Regions from separate parts of the Actinosynnema sp. NPDC023794 genome, predicted to be linked through region 2. Evidence: riboswitches for the same ligand, from Rfam matches in the RefSeq annotation. Region 2 holds a riboswitch; each other region holds the start of a gene.
What was found. A riboswitch is a leader RNA that binds a small molecule or an ion and turns the genes downstream of it on or off. The one in region 2 is predicted to bind S-adenosylmethionine.
Positions count from the first base shown of each region.

Region 1: another riboswitch for S-adenosylmethionine. It lies ahead of AB0H12_RS08570 (methionine ABC transporter ATP-binding protein); the one in region 2 lies ahead of AB0H12_RS06950 (aminotransferase class V-fold PLP-dependent enzyme).
Region 3: another riboswitch for S-adenosylmethionine. It lies ahead of thrC (threonine synthase); the one in region 2 lies ahead of AB0H12_RS06950 (aminotransferase class V-fold PLP-dependent enzyme).

Region 1 is NZ_JBFAFR010000003.1:22,698-28,445, forward strand. Features, by position in the region: gene AB0H12_RS08565 (methionine ABC transporter permease) at 1-138, opposite strand, end outside; gene AB0H12_RS08570 (methionine ABC transporter ATP-binding protein) at 135-1,145, opposite strand; SAM riboswitch class I at 1,348-1,440, opposite strand; gene rsmA (16S rRNA (adenine(1518)-N(6)/adenine(1519)-N(6))-dimethyltransferase RsmA) at 1,527-2,405, opposite strand; gene AB0H12_RS08580 (resuscitation-promoting factor) at 2,416-3,849, opposite strand; gene AB0H12_RS08585 (TatD family hydrolase) at 4,129-4,965, opposite strand; gene metG (methionine--tRNA ligase) at 4,962-5,748, opposite strand, start outside.
Region 2 is NZ_JBFAFR010000002.1:496,242-501,989, reverse strand. Features, by position in the region: gene lspA (signal peptidase II) at 1-74, opposite strand, end outside; gene AB0H12_RS06950 (aminotransferase class V-fold PLP-dependent enzyme) at 98-1,417, opposite strand; SAM riboswitch class IV at 1,458-1,572, opposite strand; gene AB0H12_RS06945 (potassium/proton antiporter) at 1,691-3,172, opposite strand; gene AB0H12_RS06940 (DUF167 domain-containing protein) at 3,518-3,799, opposite strand; gene AB0H12_RS06935 (TetR/AcrR family transcriptional regulator) at 3,792-4,340, opposite strand; gene AB0H12_RS06930 (SRPBCC family protein) at 4,399-4,860, shown strand; gene AB0H12_RS06925 (RNA polymerase sigma factor) at 4,929-5,489, shown strand; gene AB0H12_RS06920 (RNA polymerase sigma factor) at 5,588-5,748, shown strand, end outside.
Region 3 is NZ_JBFAFR010000024.1:74,304-80,051, reverse strand. Features, by position in the region: gene AB0H12_RS33600 (glycoside hydrolase family 3 N-terminal domain-containing protein) at 1-1,754, shown strand, start outside; gene rpsT (30S ribosomal protein S20) at 1,883-2,143, shown strand; gene holA (DNA polymerase III subunit delta) at 2,448-3,431, opposite strand; SAM riboswitch class I at 3,529-3,644, shown strand; gene thrC (threonine synthase) at 3,656-4,918, shown strand; gene AB0H12_RS33580 (hypothetical protein) at 5,087-5,344, opposite strand; gene AB0H12_RS33575 (DNA internalization-related competence protein ComEC/Rec2) at 5,379-5,748, opposite strand, start outside.

The DNA.
Region 1 (5,748 bases), on a different contig from region 2:
GGTGAGCTGAAGCCAGATGCCGACGGGCGCGCCGAGCAGAACAGCGATCAGGGTGGAGACGACCACCATGTACAACGTCTCGCCGGTGGCGACCAGCAGGTCGTCGAACACGATGGACCAGGGTGTCGCAGACCTCACGCAGCTACTCCCTGCGGACCCGACAGGGTCCGTCGCACCGCGCCGCCCGCTTCCGAGATCCACTCCAGCGCCGAGTCGGCGCGCTCGCCCTTGAGGCCGACCCGGAACCGCGCCACCGGGGTCTCGCCGAGCCTGGTCAGGCCGCCGCCGAGCAGGTTCAGCTCCACGCCGAACCGGCTGGTGGCCTCGGGCAGCAGCGCGCCCACGGCGGCGAAGCCGATCAGCACGACGTCCGCGACCCGGTCGAACGAGCCCTCCAGCGCCGGGTTCTGGTCCACGCCCGGCAGCAGCGACGCGGCCGTGCGGCTCGCGGCGTCCGACACCAGGTCGAGCACCTTGCCGTGCTCCACCACGCGGCCGTCCTCCAGCACCGCGACGTCGTCGCAGATCTTCCGGACGACGCCCATGTCGTGCGTGACCACGAGCACCGTCACACCGAGCTCGGCGCGCGCCCGGTCGAGCACGGCGAGCACGGAGCCGGTCGTCTCGGGGTCGAGCGCGGACGTCGGCTCGTCGGCCAGCAGCACGGACGGCGACGCGGCGAGCGCCCGCGCGACCGCGATCCGCTGGCGCTGGCCGCCGGAGAGCTGGTCGGGGTACGAGCCCGCCTTGTCGGTCAGGCCGACGAGGTCGAGCAGTTCGGCGACGCGGGTGCGGCGCTGCGGCCCGGCCACGCCCGCGGCCTCCAGGGGCAGCGCGACGTTGCCCGCGGCGGTGCGCTGGCGCAGCAGGGAATCCCCTTGCGGCACCACGCCGATCTGCCGGCGGGCGGCGCGCAGCGCGGTGCCGTCGAGGGAGACGAGGTCGGTGCCGTCGACGCGGATCGCGCCGCTGTCGGGCCGCTCCAGGAGCGCGACGCACCGGGCCAGGGTGGACTTGCCCGCCCCGCTGGGGCCGACGACGCCGAGCACGGTGCCCGCGGCGACGTCCAGGTTCACGCCGTTCAGCGCGCGAACCTGCCCGGTACTCCCGGGGAAGGTCTTGGTGAGGTTCTCGACAGTGATCACGTTTCGCTCCACGACGGCATGCGGCAGCGCACGCTCATGGCGCGCGTGACCGACGGCTCAGCTCAGAAAGGTGTCCTGGATGAAGGACGCGGGGGTTCGAGGCGCCTGCGGCTGCTCAGCGGCTGCGACAGGCGGACGACGTGCGGCGGCCGTGGTCGACTACCCGCCGGCGGGTGAGCATTCGCATCCTGGGCACGTGATTCCTCCATCGTTCCTGGCGGAAGCACCTGCCCCCGTGGAGGGGTGGTTGCTGCGGCGTCGTGGAGCCAGGTCTCTCGGCCGCTCGGGATGGCACCACGAGTAGACCTGACCAGGCCCGGCTGACGCAAGCCTGAAGCAGGATCGTCCGGCAAATCACACTTTCGGCCGAAAGATCAACGACTACCGAGCGGACGCGGCCTCGGCTATCCGGATGAAGTCGCCGACGGCCAGTTGTTCGCCGCGCACGGAGGGGTCGACGCCCGCCGCGACGAGCAGCCGCTGCGCCTCGGCCGCTGAGCCCGCCCAGCCCGACAGCGCGCCCCGGAGCATCTTGCGACGTTGCGCGAAGGCCGCGTCCACCAAGGCGAACAGCCGTTTCGGGTCCACAGTGGACAGCTGCTCGTGCCGGTCGAACGCGACCAGCGCCGAGTCCACGTTCGGCACGGGCCAGAACACCGAGCGCGGCACGGGACCGGCCCGCCGGGCGTCGGCGTACCAGGCGAGCTTCACGCTGGGCACGCCGTAGACCTTGCTGCCGGGACCGGCGGCCATCCGGTCGGCCACCTCCGACTGCACCATCACCAGGCCCGTGCGCAACGACGGCAGCACGGCCAGCAGGTGCAGCACCACGGGCACGGCCACGTTGTACGGCAGGTTCGCCACCAGGGCGGTCGGCTCGACCGGGAGCTGGTCCGGGGTGACGCGCATCGCGTCCGCGTGCACGACGGACAGCCGGTCGGCCAGCTGAGGCGCCCGCTCGGCCACCGTGACGGGCAGGCGGTCCGCCAGGACCCCGTCGATCTCCACGGCCACCAGCGCGCGGCAGGAGGGCAGCAACGCCAACGTCAGCGAGCCGAGGCCGGGCCCCACTTCGAGCACCACGTCGTCGGGGCGCAGGTCGGCCGCCGACACGATGCGCCGCACCGTGTTCGGGTCGTGCACGAAGTTCTGCCCCAGCTTCTTCGTGGGGCGGATGTCCAGCTCGGCGGCCAGCCGACGGACGTCGGCCGGACCGAGGAGCTGGCTCCCCGACCCGGCCGTCGTCGAATCCTCAGTCACCCGCGCATTCTTACGGCAAGCCGAGCTTCTGCTGGCAGTGGGGCCACGCCGAGTAGCCGCCGCGCGCGTCGCGGAGCTTGGTGGCGATGGCGATCTGCTGCTCGCGGGTCGCCTGGTGGGGGTACGCGGCGAACTGGCTGCCGCCGTAGGCGTCCCAGGTGCCCTTGTTGAACTGCAGGCCGCCGTAGTAGCCGTTGCCGGTGTTGATGGCCCAGTTGCCGGTCGCCTCGCACTGCGCCAGCGCGTCCCAGACCGCGCCGTCGGGCGGGAGCTTGGTGCCGACCTTGACCTTCTTCGCCTTCGGCTCCTTGGTGACCTTCGCGCCCAGCTTCTCGCGGCCGATCTCGGCGCCGTTCTTCACCGTGACGCGGTAGGTGACGATCTGCTCGCCGGCCTCGCCCGGGTCCAGGACCTCTTTCTGGCCCTTCATCATCGTGTCGTCCTTGACCTCCTCGACGGGAGGCTGGATGGCCTCCGTCGCGTTGATCACCGACACGCCGGTGCGCGTGATGTGGACCTCGGCGCCGTTGGTGACGCGCAAGTCGATCGCCGTCTCGAGCTTGTCCTCGGGGCCGAGCGAGAGGTTCTCGTTCTTCAGGAGCTCGTCGACGGTCACGGCCGTGGTCTGGATCTGCCGCGGCGCGTTGCCGCCGTCGTAGAGCGTGATGGTCTTGAGGCTCTTGACCTCGAGCGCGAGGCCGTTGAGCGGGACGTCCATGTTGCGGTCGTGGGAGAGCCAAGCGCCCTCGTCGTTCACCTGCAACTGGTCCAGGGCCTCGTCCACGGTGACCGAGCGGACCCAGCCCTCGCGCTGCTCGCCGTCGACCGTCATCTTCACCAGCCGGCCGCGGTCCAGCGAGATCTTGCCGCCGTCGCTCACCTTCGCCTGGGGTGACGGGCTCAGCGCGTCGTGCTCGCCGATCACGATGCCCTCGTCGGCGAGGATCTCGCCCACGGTCGACTCGTACGTGCGGACGGTGGTGGCTTCGCCGTCGACGTCGACCGTGACGGACTTGTCCATCGCGATCGCGGTGGCGCCGCCGCCGGAGATGGTGACCAGCACGGTGAGCACCGCGGCCTTCAGGAAGCGCCGCTTCCACTTCCCCGCGGCTTCGACCAGCGCGGCGGGCGGGGCGCTCGGCCGCTCTGCGGCCAGGCTGCCCGCGACCCGGTCCTGGGAGACCTCGTCGGGGATGATGATCGGCGGCAGGAGCGTGGTCTCGGCGTTGATCAGCCGGATCAGCTCGTCGACGTCGACGTTCGCGCTCTCCAGCAGCGCGTCGGCGTCCGGTCCCAGCACGTCCAGGACGTCGTCCGGGGTGATGGTGAACACCGCGGTGTCCCATTCGGACGGCGGCCCGGGTCTGTCCAGGACGTCGACACCGGTCGCGGGTGTCGACTGCACGGGCGTAAACCAGTCGGTGTCCTCGTTGAACGAGTTCACGGGGTGCCATACCTCCTGAAGGCGCGAAGTCCGGCGACGCGCACGGTCGATGTCGGTGGTCAGCTGGTGATCTCCGGCAACTCCCGTGCGTGTTCGGCTTCTCGCTTCTGGTGTCAACGTGACCCGCCCCGACTGCGGGTGCGCCCCGAATCACGACTCGGGGCACGGTCACGGGACCGTAACGGGTTCACGGGGGTTGTGCCAACACCCCGACAACCCTTGTGAGTTCAGTCACTCCGTCAGGGGAGCAAGTCTGTCCGCCATTCGTCGTAAGGAGGACTACGACTTCACCGCGTCACGAAGACCGAAGACGCGTTCGGCGTTTCGGGTGATCTTCGTGGCCAACTCACCGAGGTCGGTCTCACGCAGCGTCGCCAGGTCCCGGAGCGTGTAGTTCGCGCAATACGGCTCGTTCGGGCGACCTCGGTACGGGTGGGGCGTGAGGAACGGCGCGTCCGTCTCGACGAGCACGTGGTCCTCCGGCACCCACAGTGCGGCTTCCCGCAACGCGTGGGCGTTGCGGAACGTCGTGGTGCCCGCGAACGAGAGCACGAACCCGCGCTCCACGCACGCGCGCGCGAAGGAGAGGTCGCCGGAGAAGCAGTGGAAGACCACAGTGGACGGCGCGCCCTCGGCGTCGAGCACCGCGAGGATGTCGTCGTGCGCGTCCCGGTCGTGGATCATCAACGGCTTGCCGACCCGTTTGGCCAGGTCGATGTGCCACCGGAAGGCCTCGTGCTGCGCCGCTTTCGGCGCGTAGTCCCAGTAGTAGTCCAGCCCGGTCTCGCCGATCGCGACGACCCTCGGCTGCGCGGCGAGCCGCTCCAGCTCCGCCTGCTCCACCTCGCCGAACGTCGACGTGCGCGTGGGGTGCAGGGCGACGGCGGCGAACACCCGGTCGTCCCACGTGGCGGCTTCGGCGGCCCAGCGCGCGGCGTCGAGGTCGTCGGCCACCGTGATCACGCGGTCCACGCCCGCCCGCACGGCCCGGTCCAGCACCTCGCGCACCTGCTCGGGCGTCTCCGCGCCGCACGCGTCGAGGTGGGTGTGGGCGTCGACCACCGGCGCCGGAAGGGCTTCCGGGACCGGTGGCCGTTCGCCTCGTCGCTTCGTCACTTCGCGATCGGGGCCCACTCGGGGCCGGTCTCACCCAGTTCGGGGTCGAGCTTCGCGAACAGCGGCGCGGGCTTGGCCAGCAGCCTGCCCACCTCGATCGGGGTGGACGCCCACGTCGCCTGCTCGGCCGCGTAGTCGCCGGTCAGCACCGGGTACTCGCGGTCGGGCACGTCCAGGTCGGGGACGTCGGTCAGCTGCGGCTGGGCGGCCCACACGCCCGTGCCGCCCAGCGCCTCGTGCACCTTCTGCGCCGAGTGCGGCAGGAACGGCGTCAGCAGGGCGTTGGCGTCCTGCACGACCTGCAACGCGGTGTGCAGCACGGTGTCGCGGCGCTCGGGGTCGTCCTTGAGCTTCCACGGCTCCTGGTCGGACAGGTAGCGGTTGGCCGCGCCGACCACCTTCATCGCCTCGGAGGAGGCCTGCTTGAAGCGGGAGCGGCGCAGGTTCGAGCCCACCACGTCGAACGCCTTGCGGGACAGCTCCAGCAGCTCGTGGTCGGCCTGGGTCGGGCTGGTCGGCTTCGGGATCGCGCCCACGTTCTTGTGCGCCATCGAGATCGACCGGTTGACCAGGTTGCCCCACTCGTTGGCCAGCTCGAAGTTCGTCCGGCGGACGAACTCCTCCCACGTGAAGTCGGTGTCCTGGTTCTCGGGGCCGGCGACGGAGATGAAGTAGCGCAGCGCGTCGGGCCCGAACTGCTCCAGGAAGTCCGTGACGTAGATCACCGTGCCGCGGGAGGTGGAGAACTTCGAGCCGCTCATGGTCAGGAACTCGGAGCTGACG
Region 2 (5,748 bases):
AGGACCCGTCGCTTCGGCAGCGGTGCGTCCGGCTGGTCCGGCGTGTCCGGCTCGGTGTTGGGATCGGTGCTCACCGGGCCATTGTCCAGTATCGGGGTCAACGCAGGAACGGCGGGAGCGCGCGCTGGTCGTCCAGCGGCGCCCAACGGCCGTCCCGGACCTCGTACTCCCACCGCGAGCCCTCGACCACGAGCGCGCGCAACGCGGCCACGAACCGGTCCACGTGCTCCTCGGTGGTGCCCAGCCCGATCGACGCACGCAGCGCACGTTCGCCGTGGGCGAGCCGGTGCACGGCCACGTGCGCGCAGAACGCGCCGTCACGCACGCCGATGCCGTGCTCGGCGGACAGCGCGGCGGCCAGGTAGCCGGCGTCCTGGCCGCCGACGGTGAAGCTCACCACACCCACCCGGTCCTGGCCCGAGCCGAACAGCGTCAGCTCGTGCACACCGGGAACGGTCTCCAGGCCCGCGCGCAGCCGCGCCAGCAGCACGCGCTCGTGCTCGGTGGTCTGCGCCCAGTGCCTGCCCAGCACGTCGCACGCCACGGCGAGCGCGTGCACGCCGACCACGTTCGGCGTGCCCGCCTCGTGCCGCTCGGGCACCGCCGACCAGGCCACGCCCAGCCGGTCGCCGTGGTCGGTGACGTGGGCCGTCGCACCGCCGCCCACCAGGTACGGGTCGGCGGCCTGCAACCAGTCCGACCGGCCGACCAGCACACCCGCGCCGAACGGCGCGTAGACCTTGTGCCCCGACAGCACGGTGTAGTCGACGTCCAGCGCACGCACGTCCACCGGCCGGTGCGGCGCGAGCTGGGCGGCGTCCAGGGCGATCCGGGCGCCGTGCCTGCGGGCCACCCGGGACAGCTCGGCCACCGGCCAGATCTCGCCGGTCACGTTGGACGCGCCCGTCACCACGACCAGCCGCGGGCCGACCGGCGCCTCGCGCAGCGCCCGGTCCAGCTCCAGCACGGCCCGCGCGGGCGAGTCGGGCGTGCGCAGGCGGCGCACGTTCGGGCCGCGCCAGGGCAGCAGCGCGGCGTGGTGCTCGGTGTCGAACAGGATCACGGCGGTGTGCCTGGGCAGGCTCCTGGCCAGCAGGTTCAGCGCGTCGGTGGTGTTGCGGGCGAACACGACGGCGTCGCTGTCGCGGGCGTTGAGGAACCGCCGGACCGACGAGCGGGCCTGCTCGTAGACCTTGGTGCTGACCTGCGAGGCGAAGCCCGCGCCCCGGTGCACGCTGGCGTACCAGGGCAGCACCTCGTCCACGGCGTCGCGGACCTGCTCCAGGCACGGCGCGCTGGCCGCGTGGTCGAGGTTGGCGTACTCGACGCGTTCACCGGTGACCAACGGCACGCGCAGCGACGCGCCGACGACACGGGGCAGCGCGGCGGTGGTGGTGAGGGGAACTGCGATCGTCATGACGCCCTCCGGGGGTCCGGGGACACCCCGCCGGAGAGGGAGCCCGCGCTTGCCGGGCGCCCTGCGCGCCAGGCCAGGTCCTCACCAGGGGCACCCCACCGCGGTAGGAGGGTTGCCGGCCAGCAAGCCTGGGCTTAGCGCTGGCACTCATGACCTCGCCTCGAAGTTAACCCAGCCCGCGCGTCCCCGTCGAGGGGCGTTCACATCCTGGGAGCGCCACGGCGGGGTGTCGCACCTCGGGCGCGTCACGGCCGGACGTCCCATCCGGACACTTCACGGCAGGCCGACGTCGCCCTTCCAGCGCGCGAACCGACCCGCCCGGTCGACGGCGCGGATGCGGTGCTCGGTCGCCGTGCGCATGGCCTCGGTGCACACCACCAGCAGCTGGTCGTGCTCCTGCAAGCGAGTCGTCGGCTGCGGCGTGAAGCCGTTCGCGTCCCGCACCACGAGGCTCACCGACGAGCCCGGCGGCAGCCGCAGCTCGGACAGGTACACGCCGTGCAGCTTGGAGCCGGGCTGGATGCGGACCTGGAGCAGCTCCGCGCCGAGGTCGTCCAGCGCCGACGAGTCGACCTGCACCTCGTGCGCCTCGCCGGACTTGACCAGCCCCAGCCACTTGGCCAGCCACGGCAGGGTCGTGCCCTGCACCACGGTCAGCACCACGACCAGCACGAACACCGCGTCCACGAGCTGCTGCGCCCCACCCACGCCCTGGATCAGCGGGATCAGGGCGAACACGATCGGCACGGCGCCGCGCAACCCGGACCACGAGACGAACACCTGTTCCCGCCACGGCACGCGGAACGGCAGCGCCGCGCACAGCACCGACAGCGGCCGGGCCAGCAGCACCAGCACCGCGCCCGCCACCAGCGCGGGCACCAGCGCGTCGAGCAGCCGGCCGGGCGAGGCGTACAGGCCGAGCAGGACGAACAGCCCGATCTGCGCGATCCAGCCCAGCCCCTCGGCGAACGACAGGGTGTCCGCCCGGTGCGGCAGGCGGGCGTTGCCGAGCACGAGGGCGGCGATGTAGACGGCCAGGAAGCCGGACGCGTGCGCGAGGTCGCCGACGGTGTAGGCGAGCAGGCACACCGCGACCGTGGCCAGCGGGTACAGGCCGGTGGCGGGCAGCGCGGCCCGGCGCAGCCCGGTCCCGCCGACCCAGCCGAGCACGATCCCGATCACCGCGCCCGCGACCAGCTCGTAGGCCATCAGCAGCGGCGCGGTCCACGTGATCGGGTCGGGCGAGGCGAGCAGCACGACGGCGATGTAGACCGGCGCGTCGTTGATGCCGGACTCCAGCTCCAGCGCGCCGATGAGCCGCTTGCCGACGCCCACCCCGCGCAACACGCTGAACACCGCCGCGGCGTCGGTCGACGACAGCACCGCGCCCCACAGCAGTGCCGTGCGCCAGTCCATGTCCAGCAGGAAGTGCAGCGCGAACCCGGTGACCGCGATGCTCACGCCGACGGCGACCGTCGACAGCGCGATGCCGAGTCCGAGCGCGGGCTTCACCGCGCTCCACCGGGTGGTGAGACCGCCCTCGGTGAGGATCAGCACCAGCGCGACCGTGCCGAGCGAGCGGGTCAGGTCGGCGTCCTCGAACTGGATGCCCACCACGGCTTCGCCGAGCAGCACCCCGATGCCGAGGTAGAGCAGGAGGGACGGCAGACCGAGCCGGATCGACACCCTGACCGCGATGACGGAGAGCAGCAGGACCGCGGCGGCTATGCCCAAGTAGCCCGTCACATCGCCCACTCGACCTCCACGCCGCCGCTCCGTCACCCGACAGGGTCATTCTCCCTGGTGATACCGAAATGGACGAATCCGGCACCGCACGCAGCGTCACCAGCCGAGCGTCGCCGGCGCGAACCACGCAGAACCTGCGCGTGTTGACGACGGGGTCCGCCGCCCCGTCACCTCCCCCTCCCTGCTGGAGTCACGGTGCGGCTGCGAACGATCTCCATCGCGCTGGTCACCACCGGCGCGCTCCTCCGCTCCGGCGCCGGCCCGGCCACCGGGCGCAGAGCCGCCGAGCGTGGACGGGCGGTCCGACCGCGCTGGGCCCGACGCCCTCGCGCACGCCCTGCGGACGCCGGCGGCCTAGCCGTCCAGCAGCCGCGCCAGCACCTCGGCGGCAGCGGCCGGGGCGGGGTCGACCCGCACGACCTTGTCCCGGCCGCGCTCGCCGGCGACCACCTCGACGTCCTGCTTGCGCACGCCGAACGCCTTGGCCAGCGCCTTGCGGACGGCCTCGTTCGCCTTGCCCTCCACGGCGGGTGCGGCGACCGCGACGACCAGGGCGCCGTCACCCCACCGGCCGCCGACGGCCTCGCGCTTCGCGCCCGGCTTGACCCTGATCGCGAACCGGAACGCGTCAGCCACGGCACAGCACCAGCGTCAGCGTCTCCTCCAGCAACGCCCGCCGCGCCGTGACCAGGTGCGGGGTGGACGACAGCAGCTGGGCCTGCCCCAGGTAGACCGAGTAGGCGAGCACGGCCCGCCGGCGCGCGACGTCGGCGGCGAAGCCCAGCCCGACGAACAGCTCCTCCATGTAGCCGATGCGGCGCTCCGTGACGCGGCCGAGCACCGGCGCCACCGCCGGGTCGTCCTTGGCCGCGAGCATGGCCAGCTCGACCGCGCTGTGCTCGACGTCCTCCAGCACGGTGGAGAACAGCAGCCGCAGCCTCTCCAACGGCTCCGACACCGACTCCACGAGCTCGATCACGGCCTCGGTGTGCGCGCGTTCCCAGCGTTCGAGGGTGGCCTTGAGCAGGGCTTCCCGGTTGGGGAAGTGCCAGTAGGCGCTGCCCTTGGTCGCGCCCATGCGCGCCGCGAGCGGTTCCACCGCCACGGCCGCGACCCCACCCTCGACCAGCGCTTGCAGGGCCACCCGGGTCCAGTCGTCGCGCGTCCGCCGTGCCATGACTCCGTACGCTACCGTATGGACGGACCATACGGTTCCGTACGGAGGTGGTGTCGTGATGATCGAGAACGTGCACACCCGGTTGTTCCCCGACAGCGCGGGGCTGGTCGACCGGGTCGTCGAGCTGTGGCCGTCCGACCGGTGGCCGCCCCTGGTGCTGGACCGGCCGCTCGGCGTCGGCGCGGACGGCGGGCACGCCTTCGTGCGCTACCGCTGCACCGCCTACGTGCCCGGTCAGCGCGCCGAGTTCACCTTCGACCCGCGCATCGGCCTGATCGGCGCGCACGTCCTGGAAGCGGTCCCGGGCGGGTTGCGGCACACTCTCATCGGTCGGCCGCGCGGCCTGATGCGGCTGGCCTGGCCGCTGGCCGTGCGGTGGTTGCACGACGCCCTCATCGAGGACCTGTTCGACGACGCGGCCCGCGCCGCCGGCCACCCGCCCGTGCGGCCGGCCGAGTGGTCGGCCTGGGTCCGGTTGCTGCGCGTGGTCGGGAAGAGGGCGGCCCGGCAGCCCGCTTGACCGGATTTCCTCCACAACCCCCGGTCTCGTCCGTCTACCCGTTACCGGGACCAGAGGGGGGAGGGTTCGTGACGCCGGAGGATCCCGACGACCACGCGGCCACCTTCAGCGGCTTCTACCACCGGGAACGCACCCGGCTGTTCCGCTTCGCGGCGGTGATGTCGCCGCACCTGGACCACGAGTCCGCGGTGCAGGAGGCGTTCGTCGCCGCGTGGCGGAACTGGCCGGTGATCGCTCCCGGTTCCAGACGTGCTTGGCTGGTGAAGACGATCCGCAACCTGCTGGTGGACCAGGCCCGTCGGCGGGAGCGGCCGGGCGACCTCACCGACGAGGTGGTCGCCCGGCAGCGCGGCACGTACCGGATCCTGGTGCCCAAGCAGCGGGACGCCGAGACGTGGCACGAGCTGGTCAGCACGCTGGCGGCGGTCGCGAACCTGCCTGACCACCTGCGCACCGCGCTGGTCCTGCGGTTCTGGGACTTCGACGACGACGAGATCGCCGACGTGCTGGGCTGTCGGCGCGCGTCCGTGCGGCGGTACGTGTCGCAGGCGCGGGCGTGGGTCAGCGAGCGGGTCGGCAACGAGGAACGACGGGTGCGCGGCTCCCAGCGCGGGAAGGAGACGTCATGACCGACGAGCTGGATCCCCGACTCGACCACCTGCGCGCCGAACTGGTCGAAGCCATCCCGGAGGACCCCGGCACGGATGACCTCGGCGTGGCGGCGATCATGGCGCAGGCGACGAGGCACGAGCGGCAGGCGGCGCTGGTCGAGGCCGCGCGGGCCGGTTCACGGGCGGCGATGGACTCCCTGGTCGCCGAGCTGACCCCGCTGGTGTGGCACGTGGCCAGGGGCAACGGCCTCGACCAGGCCACCGCCGAGGACGTCGT
Region 3 (5,748 bases), on a different contig from region 2:
CCACCGGCCGGGCCATGCGCGCCACCGGCGTGTTCTGGAACTTCGCGCCGGTGTCCGACATCGCGCGCGACACCCGCTGGGGCCGGTACTACGAGACCTACAGCGAGGACCCGGTGCTGGCCGGCGCGCTCGCGGCGGCGTACGTGCGCGGGCAGCAGGCCGACCCGACCGACGGCACCGCGAAGCTGACCGCGACCGCCAAGCACTTCGCGGGCTACTCGGAGCCGTTCAACGGCCACGACCGCGCGCCCGCCCAGCTGCCGATCCGGTACCTCCAGGACACCGTGCTGCCCGCGTTCCAGTCGCAGTTCGACGCGGGCGTCGGCACCGTGATGATCAACTCCGGTGCGGTGAACGGCGTGCCCGCGCACGCGTCGAAGTACCTGCTGACCACGCAGTTGCGCGACCGGATGGGGTTCCGGGGCGTGGCGATCACCGACTGGGAGGACATCCGGTTCCTGGTGGACCGCTACCACGTGGCGGCGAACTACGAGGAGGCCATCGCGATGGCCGTGAACGCGGGCATCGACATGGCGATGGAGCCGTCGGACGCGGCCGGGTTCACCGCCGGGCTGCTGGCGGGCGTGCGGAGCGGCGCGATCCCCGGCAAGCGGATCGACGAGGCCGTGCGGCGGATCCTGAAGCTCAAGTTCGAGCTGGGGCTGTTCGAGAAGCCGTTCGTCGACGTCGAGAAGGCCGACGCGATCGTGAACGGCGCGGACCGGGCGCTGGCCCGTCAGGCGGCGGCGGAGAGCACGGTGCTGCTGCGCAACGACGGCGTGCTGCCCCTGTCGACCGGCGTGGGCAAGCTCGTGGTGACCGGTGACTCGGCCGACTCCGTCGCCCGGCAGCTCGGTGGTTGGACGGTCGGCTGGCAGGGCGTGCCGGCCTCGTCGCCGATGCCGCCGACGGTGACGGTGTTGCAGGGCATCAAGGCCGCCGTGCCGTCGGCGAACGTGGTCAGCGCGGCCACGCAGGCCGACGCGGTGGCGCAGGCCGGTGACGCCGATGCGGTGGTCGTCGTGCTCGGTGAGGACCCGGGCGCGGAGGGTGAGTCGGACACCGAGGAGCCCGCGCTGACCGCTGCGCAGCAGGGCCTGGTGGACGCGGTGCGGGCGACCGGCAAGCCGGTCGTGGTCGTGCTGCTGACCGGCCGGCCGCAGGTGCTGGGCACCGTGGCGGACGCGCCGGCGCTGGTCGCGGGCTGGCTGCCCGGTTCCGAGGGCGGCAGCGCGATCGCCGACGTGCTGTTCGGGGCGGTGAACCCGAGCGGCAGGCTGCCGGTGTCGTGGCCGAAGACGGTCGGCGACCAGCCGTTCTCGTACGACCAGGTGCGCGGCGCGAACACCGCGCCCAGCTCCGCGTACGACCCGGCGTTCGCGTTCGGGCACGGCCTGTCGTACACGACGTTCACCACGTCCGCGCCGAAGTTGGGTTCGACGGAGGTGCGGCGGGACGGCCAGGTGAAGGTGTCGGTGACCGTGGCCAACACCGGTGCGCGTGACGGCACGGTCGTCGTGCCGGTGTACGTGCACCAGCCCGTGAGCAAGGTGCTCACGCCGCCGCAGCGCCTGGTCGGCTTCACGCGGGTGGCGTTGAAGGCCGGTGAGCAGCGGGCGGTCGAGGTGACCTTCGACGTGCGGCGGCTCGCGGTGACGGCGGGCGACATGGACGGCTCGGGCAAGCCCGAGGTCGCCAGGGGCGGCTACGAGGTCGTGGTCGGCGACGGGAGGGCTCGATTCACGGTGCGGTGAGCTGCCCTGATAACCTTCTCGGTCGTACCCGCGCGGCATTCCGCTGTGGAGGAAAACCGCCCCCTCGTGGGGCGGAGCCGGTGACAAGCGCGGTGCGACTCCGAGACCGAGGAAAAGGTGGCTTTCGCGTGGCGAACATCAAGTCCCAGATGAAGCGGATCAAGACGAACGAGAAGGCGCGCCTGCGCAACAAGGCCGTCAAGTCGTCCCTCAAGACCGCGATCCGCAAGTTCCGTGAGGCCGCCGAGGCCGGTGACAAGGAGAAGGCTGTCGCGCTGGCGCAGGACGCGTCGCGCAAGCTCGACAAGGCCGTCTCCAAGGGCGTGATCCACGCCAACCAGGCCGCCAACAAGAAGTCGGCGCTGGCGCGGCGCGCCAACCAGATCTGATCTGGTCTTCACGCTGAAGCGCCGCCCACCCCCGCGCGGGGGTGGGCGGCGCTTTTCGTTTGCGCTCTCTCGAACGGCAGGCAACGGCAGCCGGCGACCCAGTAGCCACCAACCCGGCGACCTGGCAGCCGTCGACCTCACAGACACGGGCCTCGCAGCGTCCGCGGCAGCCGCTCACCAGCCGGCACCCCAGCGGCCGGCACCCCAGCGGCCGGCACCCCAGCGGCCGGCAGCCGGCGGCCAACGCCCGCCACCCAGTGCCCGGGCAGTCACGCGGTCACCACCCGCACGACCGGCTCCGCGCTCAGCGGCGGCCGTGGGCGGCGACGATCTTCAGCACCGCGCGCTCCAGGGCGTAGCCCGAGTCGGCGGCGACGCCCTTGACGTCGGCGTTCAGGTCCGCGACCACCGTCATCGCCGACGCGAGCCCTCGGTCCTCCCAGCCACGCGACTGGCCCTGGGCCTTCTTCACCTTCCACGGCGGCATGCCGAGCTCGCCCGCCAGCTTGAACGGGTCGCCCCGGCCCACCGCGGACACCCGCGCGATCGTGCGCACGGCGTCGGCCAGCGCGTCGGCGACCAGCACGTGCGGCACGCCGAGCTGGATCGCCCACCGCAACGCCTCCAGCGCACCAGCCCGGTCACCCATCACGGCCTTCTCCGCGACCGCGAACCCCGTCACCTCGGCCCGGCCGCGGTGGTAGCGGCGGACCGCCTCGGCGTCCACCTTGCCGCCGGTGTCGGCGACGAGCTGCGAGGCCGCCGCCGCCAACTCGCGCAGGTCCGACCCCACCGCCTCGATCAGCGCCGCCACGGCCTCCGGATCGGCCTTGCCGCCGCCCGCCGCGCGGATCTCGTTGCGCACGAACGCTTCCCGGTCCGCCGCCTTGGTGATCTTGGGGCACTCGGTCACCCGGGCACCTGCCTTGCGCAGCGCCGCGGGCAGGTCCTTGGCCGCCTTGCTGCGCCCGCCGCCGCTGTGGACGACCACCACCGTCACCCCGTCCGCCGGGGCCTTGGCGTAGCCGATGACCGCGTCAGCGATCTCCTTGCCGGACTCCTGCGCGGCCTCCAGCGCGACCACCCGCCCTTCGGCGAACAGCGACGGGCTCACCAGTTCCGCCAGTTCAGGCGGGGTGAGATCGGTCACGCGGACGCGGGTCAGGTCGGCCTGCGGATCGGCTTTCCGCGCCGCCGCCAACGCACCGCGCACCGCGCGCTCGACCAGCAACTCCTCCTCGCCGAGGATCAGGTGCACGGCGTCGGGCATGTCAGCGGGCGCACTCACGGGCGCGATCCTCCCACGGGTGGCAGACGTCCGGATGGTGGACGTCTCTGGCTGAGGGTCGGGATCGTGACGTAAGTTGAAGTCCACAACTGAATACCGCTCATCCAGAGGGGCAGAGGGATCGGCCCGAAGAAGCCCCGGCAACCCGTCGCACAGCGTCCGCTGGCGACCACGGTGCCAATTCCGACCCGCGGTGCGCGGGAAAGATGAGGAGATACCTCGCGATGACTGCTGTCAGTGTGCCCTCGGCCACCACCTCCTTCGACCTCGGTCCTGCCCGTGCGCTGTCGTGTCGTGAATGCGGCCACGAGACGCCGCTCGCCGCCGAATACGCCTGTCTCGAGTGTTTCGGGCCGCTGGAAGTGGCCTACGACTTCGGTCGGATCCGTCGCGAGGACATCGAGGCGGGCCCCCGGTCGATCTGGCGCTACCGCGGCCTGCTCCCCGTGCCGACCACCGTCGAGTCGCACCCCAACACCAACCCCGGCGGCACCCGCCTGGTCGAGGCCGACCGCCTCGCCAAGGCCCTCGGCGTGCGCAAGGTGTGGGTGAAGGACGACACCGGCAACCCGACCCACTCGTTCAAGGACCGCGTGGTCGGCGTCGCCCTCGCCGCCGCCCGCGAACTGGGCTTCAAGGTCCTGGCCTGCCCGTCCACCGGCAACCTGGCCAACGCCGTCGCCGCCGCCGCGGCCCGCGCGGGCTGGGAGTCGGTGGTCCTGGTCCCCTCCACGCTGGAGCAGGCGAAGATCCTCATGACCGCCGTCTACGGCGGCAACCTGATCACGGTCGACGGCAACTACGACGACGTGAACCGGCTGGCTCAGGAACTGGCCGCCGAGCACGAGGACTGGGCGTTCGTCAACGTCAACGTCCGCCCCTACTACGCCGAGGGCTCCAAGACGCTCGGGTACGAGGTCGCCGAACAGCTCGGCTGGCGGCTGCCCGACCAGATCGTGGTGCCCATCGCGTCCGGCTCGCAGTTGACCAAGGTCGACAAGGCCTTCCGCGAGCTGGGCGACCTCGACCTGGTCGAGCAGACCCCGTACCGCGTGTTCGGCGCGCAGGCCACCGGCTGCTCCCCCGTCTCGGCCGCCTTCAAGGCGGGCCACGACGTGGTCACCCCGGTTCGCCCGGACACCATCGCCAGGTCGCTGGCGATCGGCGCACCCGCCGACGGCCCCTACGTGCTGGACGCCGTCCGCCGCACCAACGGCGCGATCGAGGACGTCACCGACGAAGAGGTCGTCGAGGGCATCCGCCTCCTGGCCCGGACCGAAGGCATCTTCGCCGAGACCGCCGGCGGCGTCACCGTCGCCACCGCGAAGAAGCTCATCGAGACCGGCCGGCTGGACCCGGACGCCGAGACCGTGCTCCTGATCACCGGCGACGGCCTCAAGACCCTGGACGCCCTCGGCGACCGCGTCGGCCCCCGCGCCAACGTCCCGCCGTCGGCCGAGGCCGTGCTGAAGGCTCTCCAGGACTGACCGGTTCCGCCCGTGCTCGCCCGGGGTCGGACCGTGGTTCCGGCCCCAGGCGGCACGGCGGCGGTCGGTACGGCCCTGGGTGGCACACCGGCGACCCGTGCGGCGGAGGTCGGCTCAGTGCCGGCCAACTCCTTCGCCCTGCCGGCGCTCTCCCGTCGGCTGTCGTGGTCATAGGGCGATCCTGGAGGAGCGGAGCCACCCGGTCCGGGGGAAGGCGGTCAGCTCGGGCAGGACGTGCGGGCCGACCGGTTCGGTGACCACGCGCCAGGCGGTGAGCATCTGTGGCCAGGGTCGTTCCGCCTTCTCCTGGTTGTAGCGCTCGGCGTGCCACTCCTCCGGCGGTATGGCGAGGTCGGCGTCGAACAGGCCGTCGGCGATCAGCCGGTAGGCGGTGTCCGGCGAGGGGACCTGCGCCAGGCGGATCACGCCGGTGGCCGTAGCCCTGGCGACGATTCCGCGCTCACCACTGGGCAGTTCCTCGCACACGTAGTACGTGAACGCCGGCCGGAGCTCGTCGGTCGGCCAGGGTTGCGCGGTGTAGCCGGGCTGCCACAGCGCCCACGCCACGGCCCGGTTGTCGCCCTGCGGCGACCAGCCGGAGTGCAATCGGATCCAGACGTCGTTCCTCATCGTTCTCCCCTTGTCCGTTGTCGGGTTGGCCGCCGCTCCTGCGGGCGACCCGCGGCCCGTCCGGGCCGGCCAGGACGGCGGTGTCGCCGTCCCGGTCCGTGCGAAGCACCAGCGCGCCTCGGCTCGTCAACGCGTCGACCAGCACCCCGCTGGGGTGGCCGTACCGGTTGTCCGCGCCCACGCTCACCAACGCGATCCGC